2 regions of the Paeniglutamicibacter sp. MACA_103 genome follow, and region 2 is predicted to be linked to the other one. Evidence: riboswitches for the same ligand, from Rfam matches in the RefSeq annotation. Region 2 holds a riboswitch; the other holds the start of a gene.

Region 1 (3,494 bases), on a different contig from region 2:
TGAAGGTTCACTAGAGCAGATCGTGGACACCGCATTGAGCGGTGAAACCACCACCCGACGTGCCGGTCGACGCGCCCTGAGCGTGGTCCCGGATTCCGTCGAGTCCCCTGAAGCCACGCAGTACACCGGCCGACGCTTTGTGGCCGGCCTGCGGTACGGCGTATCTCCGGACGCGGCAGCCATTGCCGCCACCGAGATCCCCGCCGCTCTTGCCGCGACCGCCGCACCGGTTGCCGCTCCGGTCGAGGCCGACGAGCTGGACAACGTCCTGAAGCTCGCGCCCCGGACACCGCGCACCCGCCTCGGTTTCACGCACAAGCTTGCCGCAGTCGCGGCCGTTTCCGGCCTGGCGTTCGCCGCCGCCTCACCCGCGAAGGATGCCGAGACGGCAACCGCGGGCACCGAGCGCGTGGCCCAGTCCGTCGTGGTCGACGTCAAGGCACCTGCCGGTGAAGAGGTCAAGATCGAGCGCGCCTCGGTGACCAGTGAATTCACCAAGGAAGACCAGCTGGCAACGATCATGACCGCTGCCGGCGGAGACGTCACCAAGATCGCCGCCGGCGGAGTGCTGGCACAGCCGGTGGACAACATCCGATTGACGTCGCGCTTCGGCCACCGCAAGAATCCAACAGGCCCGGGGTACATGAACCACAACGGCCTGGACTACGCCGTTCCGATGGGCACCCCGATCAAGGCCAGTGCCGCCGGAACCGTCGTGCAGGCCGCCTGGGCGGGCCACTCCGGCTTCCGCGTGGAGATCGACCACGGCAACGGCTTGCACACCAGCTACAACCACAACTCGGCCCTGAAGGTCTCCGTAGGACAAAAGGTCAAGCGTGGCGAGGTCGTCTCCTTGAGTGGCAGCACGGGCAACTCAACCGGTCCCCACCTGCACCTCGAGGTCATCGTCAACGGCAAGTGGGTAAACCCCGAAGGCTGGTTATAACGGCAATTGTCACCGTTCCGTGATCAGAACGTGACTTTTGGATTCGCTTCATATATTCTAAGTAAGTGATCAGGGAACAACCCTGCTCGCCGCCGCGGGAAGTGCCGAGCACTGCCAGCCCACGGTGTCCGTTCAAAACTCGTTTGGCAGTGGCGGGGGACCCACATTTCGGTTTCCGTACAGGAAGCCTTGGGGTTAAGTAGTTCGGCCTGGCGGCCGGATTGCCGAGTGACTCCCACTCGAACCCGACAGCTCACCTCGCAGGCATCAGGAGAGGCATTACTACGTGACTACACGTCAAGCATTGGGCCGCCACCGCGCGACCGCAGTTCGGACCAACCCGCTAGAGTCCATCTCGAAGGCAGTCGCCTCGAACGCTGGATCGGTTGGCCGCCAGGCCGCAGTCATTGCAGCCGCATCGGGTCTCGTACTGACCCTCGGTGTTCCGGCAGCTCAGGGAAACGTTTCCCGCGATGCAAGCGCGGTTCCCGTTGAAGGCCTTTCCGCAGAGCGCGTAGCCGTCAAGGCCGTTTCGGTCTCGGCTTCCAAGGCCAAGGACCTGAGCATCGAACGCGCAGCGTTCACCTCCAAGCCCGCGCCGGCCCCCGTGGTCATCGCAGTGGCCAACGAGGTCTCCACGCGTTCCAACGACACCGCTCCGGTGACTCGTTCCAGCAACAACTCGGACGCCAGTGCGCCGATGACCCGCTCGAACCGCGATTCCGCACCGACGACCTCCGCGGCCCCCAAGGTCAAGAGCGACTCGATGAACACCGCCAACCTCTCGGGTATTGCGGCAACCGCAGCCAAGTACGTGGGCGTTCCGTACGTATGGGGCGGCAGCACCCCCTCGGGCTGGGATTGCTCCGGCTTCGTCCAGTACGTTTACGCGCAGCACGGCATCAACATTGCCCGCGGCACCTCGGCTATCCGCGCCTCGGGCCAGTTCGTCCGCACCAGCTCCCCGAAGCCGGGCGACCTGGTCTTCCAGAACGGTGGCGGCCACGTCGGCATCTACCTCGGCGGCGGCAAGATGATCGGTGCACAGAACCCGACCGTCGACACCATCCTCCACGACGTCTCCCGCAACCCCCTCTACGGTTACTACACCCTCGCGGGCTAAGCTCAAGCGTTCCAAGGCCTCCGGCCGATCCGCAGGGATCGATCGGAGGCCTTGTTGTTTAACACCCATGGAGCGATACCCCGGATGGGTATAGGGTGGTCATGTGAAAATGTTGCAGCCGAGCACCGCCCCGTGGCCAAGGCGCCCCGGCGTGCGCTGGCTCTTGCTCTGCGTATTCTTTGTGGGTCTGTTCTCCATGCATGTTCTAGGCACGCCCCGGAGCTCCGCAGCCGAGCACGAAACCCACGGCGTGAACCACGGATACGCCACGCACGCCGCTGCCCACATCGAATCCCCGACAACCCTCGAAGGCCGAAGCACGACCCAGGCACCGGGTCACGACCTAGGGGTCGGCCTTGGCGAATGCACCGTTGCCGGGGCCTGTGCCTTGGGCCTGCTGCTGCTTGCCTTCAGGCTTGCCCTGCCCGCAGCGGGAACCAAGGGGTCGCGGACCTGGCACATGTACCGGCACCTCGGTTTGTTTCCACGGTTGGACTGCGTCCCGCCCTCTCCCTCGTCACAACGGCTCGGCATCTGCCGCAGATGAGAGACCCGGACATCGCACCGGACCAAATGTCTCATCCAACGCAAGGAAAAGCCGTTGAAAAACTCCAAAACCACATCGTCGATTTCCGCTGCCTTCCTGGCGGGTTCCCTGCTACTGGCTGGCTGCGCGCCTGCCGCCACGGAACACACCGGCACGGACCATGCCGCCGGCAAGGAAGCCTCCCGGCAGGCCCCCGATGAGCACCACAACAGCGCCGACACAATGTTCGCGCAAATGATGATCCCGCACCACGAACAAGCGGTGGAGATGAGCGAAATCATGCTGGACAAGGACTCCCTGAGTCCGGAACTGGCCAAGCTCGCCACGGAAATCAAGCAAGCACAGGCACCGGAGATCTCGTTGATGGAATCCTGGCTGGCTGCCTGGGGAGAGCCGCGCACGATCGGCCACGACATGGAGATGGACGGAATGCTCGGCACGGCCGAGCTTGACGCGCTCAAGTCATCCCGGGGAAGCAAGGCCGAGGAACTCTTCCTGCAGCAAATGATCGAGCATCATCTGGGTGCCACGAAAATGGCCGAGGAAGCGCTGGCCTCCGGCAAGGACCCCAAAGTGCTGGAGCTGTCGGGCGATATCATCTCCACACAGAACGCCGAAATCAGCCAGATGCGAGAAATGCTGAAGAAGTAGGCAGGCGCCAGGGCCATCAAATTGCCCCCGCCAAGAACTCCCTGTTCCTTAAGCTCTCGCTGATCGGGCCCTGGTCCTGACCTGCTGCACCTCCACGGCTGTCTCGTGCTGGCAACGACCGAACACTGTACTTGGCGGTCCACCGACGACGGGAAAACCTTCAGCGACCCGGACCCTGGTGCGCCGGTTTTGCAGAAGGGGGCCCTGTCCGGCCAGATCGCTGTGGG
Region 2 (3,494 bases):
TACGGGCAATGGAATGACCCGTACCACCGCGTCCGCGATCTGGACGAGCGTTACCGGGTGGCCGCACCAGGCGGCGGCTAACAATTTCGAGCCAGGTCCCCCGAGGTTTAAACCCCAAGATCTGTCGCCGCCGTTTGCGGGCTGGCGTAAGCACCCGCGCCATTTCCCCGCCGAAGTCCGTCGAACCGAATCGTATGGCCGTCACCGCACAGTCGAAGAGGTTCGGTGTGGGTCCGTGCGACGGTGCGACAGGCGTGCTGCGACTCCAAGTGTCGCCAGTCCCCAGATCAGCCACCCTCCGTAGACGAGCACACCCAGCAAGGGACCCTCGTCCGACGCGTGGGCAAGCGATGAGTGGAGACCCGCGGTGCCGAGCCCGATCAGCGTCAAGCCCCCGGCAGCTGCAGTGGGGTGTGCCCACCGCGGGGCATCTCGCCGCCACCACCGCAAGGCCACCGCCGTCGCCGCCGTCCCCATCACGGCAAGTGCCACCGGCGCGAGGTAAGCCCCATCCACTGAGTGGGAGCCCGCGGGGGCCAGCCACGTTCCACCCGCAACCCAGAGTGTCTTGAGTCCGGGATAGATCAGGGCAACGGTGATGCCGAGCAGGGCAATCCATCTGGGAGTCTCCAGGGGAAAGCCGGTGCCCGTGCGCAGTGGGCTCCACTGGAGCCATGCGGCAATGATCGTGACGGTGGCGGCGAGGGAGACCAGCATCGAAAACAGGTCCACCGGAAAGGGGATCGCCCCCACCGCACGCAGCAGGTGGAACACGAGCGCGACCGCGGGCGGCCCCAGGAATACCGTCGCCAAAACACACAATGGCTTGCAGAACCGGACCGATGCGGAGGCAAGGATGACGAGGATTCCACCTACGAGCGGCGCCCAGACAGGGGCGAACCGGTCAACATAATCCGGCTGCCCTGACACGAGCAGTACCGCGCCCATCACCGCAGTCAGCCCGCCGCTGGTACCTGCCAACGGCGGGCGGCGCAGTCGGGCGAGGTGCCGGTGAACGACCAACCCGTCGGAAGGTCGTTCGCGCAGGCCGAGGCGGTGGGCGGCCTTTGCACGTCGCTCCGCACGAACCCTTTGCCAGTACTCGAAGGGGGAATTCGGCATACTCTGCTCCTGGTGATGAGAGAAGGGGCCGCATGCTTGCGGTAAGTCCCGTGTCAATCATGGGTCAGCCTATCCCTGAGGCGACTACCCACCCACCACTAACAGCCCGGCCCGGGAGCCTCCAGTCCCAATCCTTGGAAGGGCGGCCCTGACGTCGCGCCCTCCGGCGCTCAGTTCCCGCGCGCTTGCCTTCGTCCAAATCACGATCATCATGGCGCGCGTCACTGGGATCCTGGCCCCAGACCCTGGCTGGGAGCCACATCGTCCACACCGTGATAGGACCCTGCTGATTTAGTGGGTCGTGGTGGGCGGTTCGGCCCGTCGACCAACCTGAACGGGAGCATCAGCCCCGCCGCAGACCCCGGGCCGACCGTATTCTTGGTCACGTTCAAGATGCAGTCCCTGGGCGCTCATCAGCCCAAAATCAACCAAGTGGAACCCAAGCTATTGGCGCAGGCCAACGAGTGCGGCATCCGCCCGGGGGCCTAGTCACCCTGAAAAGAGGCCACTCTAAGTCATTCTGCTGGCGCAGGGATCGAAGGCGCGCCGGAGATTCCGACCGACTTCGGCGCCCATGTGTTCGTCCGCCGCATGGATTGATAACGGAATTGTAACTTTTATATATACCCTCGTAGGGTTTTAGGTCAGGTTGCTATTAGGCAACCCAGCCCCGATCCGGTTCGCACAACCCTACCGGCGGATCGCGGAGTCAGAATTTTCGGTAGGGGCGGAGGACCCATTCAACCGATCCTGGTCTTGGACCACGGATCTTGGGGTGAAGCCGAGTCCGTCCAGGCGCGCTCGGCCGAGTTGATCTCATGACTCGAATCCGACAGCTAACTTCGCAGGCGATACATGAGAGGTAAACATTTGACCCAGCAGCACAATTCCGGCCGCCGCCGCGCGCTCGGCCCCGTTGACGCTTCGCCTGCCAACGGTTCACTAGAGCAGATCGTGGACACCGCACTGAGCGGCGAAGTCACTTCCCGACGACCCGGCCGACGCGCCCTGAGCGCGGTCCCGGATTCAGCCGAGACCACTGATACCCAGCAGTATGTTGGCCACCGCTTTGTGGCGGGCCTGCGCTACGGAGCGTCCCCGGACCCGGCATCCATGGCGATGCCTGCCGAAGCCGACGACCCGGACAACTCCCTGAAGGTCGCGACCCGGCCCCGGCGCCCTCGACTTGGGTTGGTGCACAAGCTCGCCGCAGTCGCCGCCGTATCGGGCCTGGCATTCGTCGCCGCCCCCGCGCAGGAAGCCGAGGAAGTTGCCCCGGAACCCCAGCGCGTCGCACAGACCGCCGTCGCGGATGTCAAGGCCCCGGCCAACGACAAGCTCACGGTCGATCGCGCCTCGGTGACCAGCAAGTACGTCAAGAAAGCCAAGCCGGCACCAGTTGTCACCGTTGCCGCCGGAAAGGTCGCCAAGGAAACCAAGCCGGCGCCCGCCATCAGCGCTGACGAAGGAAAAGTCACCAGGCTCTCCCAGCCGGTGGACAGCATCCGCCTGACCTCCCGCTTCGGTTTCCGCAAGAACCCGACGGGCCCCGGCTATATGAACCACAACGGCCTGGATTACGCCGTGCCCATGGGCACCCCGATCAAGGCTGCCGCAGGCGGCACCGTCGTCCAGGCCGAATGGGCCGGCCATTCCGGCTTCCGCGTGGAGATCGACCACGGCAACGGCCTGCACACCAGCTACAACCACAACTCGGCCCTCAAGGTATCCGTGGGTCAAAAAGTCGCGCGCGGCGAAGTCGTCTCGCTTGCGGGCAGCACGGGCAATTCGACCGGTCCCCACCTGCACCTCGAAGTCATCGTCAACGGCGAATGGGTAAACCCCGAGGGCTGGCTGTAACAACAAAGCCACGCCGATCGGTGGCGGACTCCATCATGTTTAAAGAAGGCGTCCTACACCGCTGAAACGATCCGGATCGCCACGGCAATGGCCAGACGAACGCCGACGGATCGCGAGCTTCCCACACCATCGAACGACGTGATTCGCGTTTCCTAGTGCGGCATTGCGCGCCATGCCGGCGTGAACGCTTTTGCGCTGCGGGCGGTGCTGGCATGCTGGTGGTGTGAGACCGATCCTGGCTGATCCGCCCCGTACCGCCCTTAGTTGGAAACTACTGCCGGCAGTGCTGCTTTCGACGTCCGGAGTGCTGCTCTTCGGGGTGGGCAATGACCCGGTGGGCTACGGCCTGCTCGGCCTGAGCCTGCTCACGGCGGCAATCCTCGACCGCGGGCTCGCGCGCCACCTTGCGCTTATCGCAGCCGGACTGGTGATCATCAGCTTGGTTCCGCTCAACGCCGATTTGAGCATCCAGCACATGATCCTGATGGGTGGTGCGCTTGCGTTGGCCGTGC

What was found. Region 2 has a riboswitch for cyclic di-AMP ahead of ACIPVK_RS02660 (M23 family metallopeptidase). Riboswitches for the same ligand answer to the same signal wherever they lie in the genome.
Region 1: it holds a riboswitch for cyclic di-AMP, as region 2 does, so the genes downstream of both, ACIPVK_RS06735 (C40 family peptidase) here and ACIPVK_RS02660 (M23 family metallopeptidase) in region 2, are expected to answer to the same signal.

What each region holds. Positions count from the first base shown of each region.
Region 1 is NZ_JBIXLN010000010.1:50,597-54,090, forward strand. Features, by position in the region: gene ACIPVK_RS06730 (M23 family metallopeptidase) at 23-946, shown strand; cyclic di-AMP (ydaO/yuaA leader) riboswitch at 1,066-1,227, shown strand; gene ACIPVK_RS06735 (C40 family peptidase) at 1,233-2,069, shown strand; gene ACIPVK_RS06740 (DUF305 domain-containing protein) at 2,671-3,267, shown strand.
Region 2 is NZ_JBIXLN010000003.1:166,589-170,082, reverse strand. Features, by position in the region: gene ACIPVK_RS02665 (hypothetical protein) at 202-1,122, opposite strand; cyclic di-AMP (ydaO/yuaA leader) riboswitch at 1,815-1,989, shown strand; gene ACIPVK_RS02660 (M23 family metallopeptidase) at 1,978-2,982, shown strand; gene ACIPVK_RS02655 (type II CAAX prenyl endopeptidase Rce1 family protein) at 3,266-3,494, shown strand, end outside.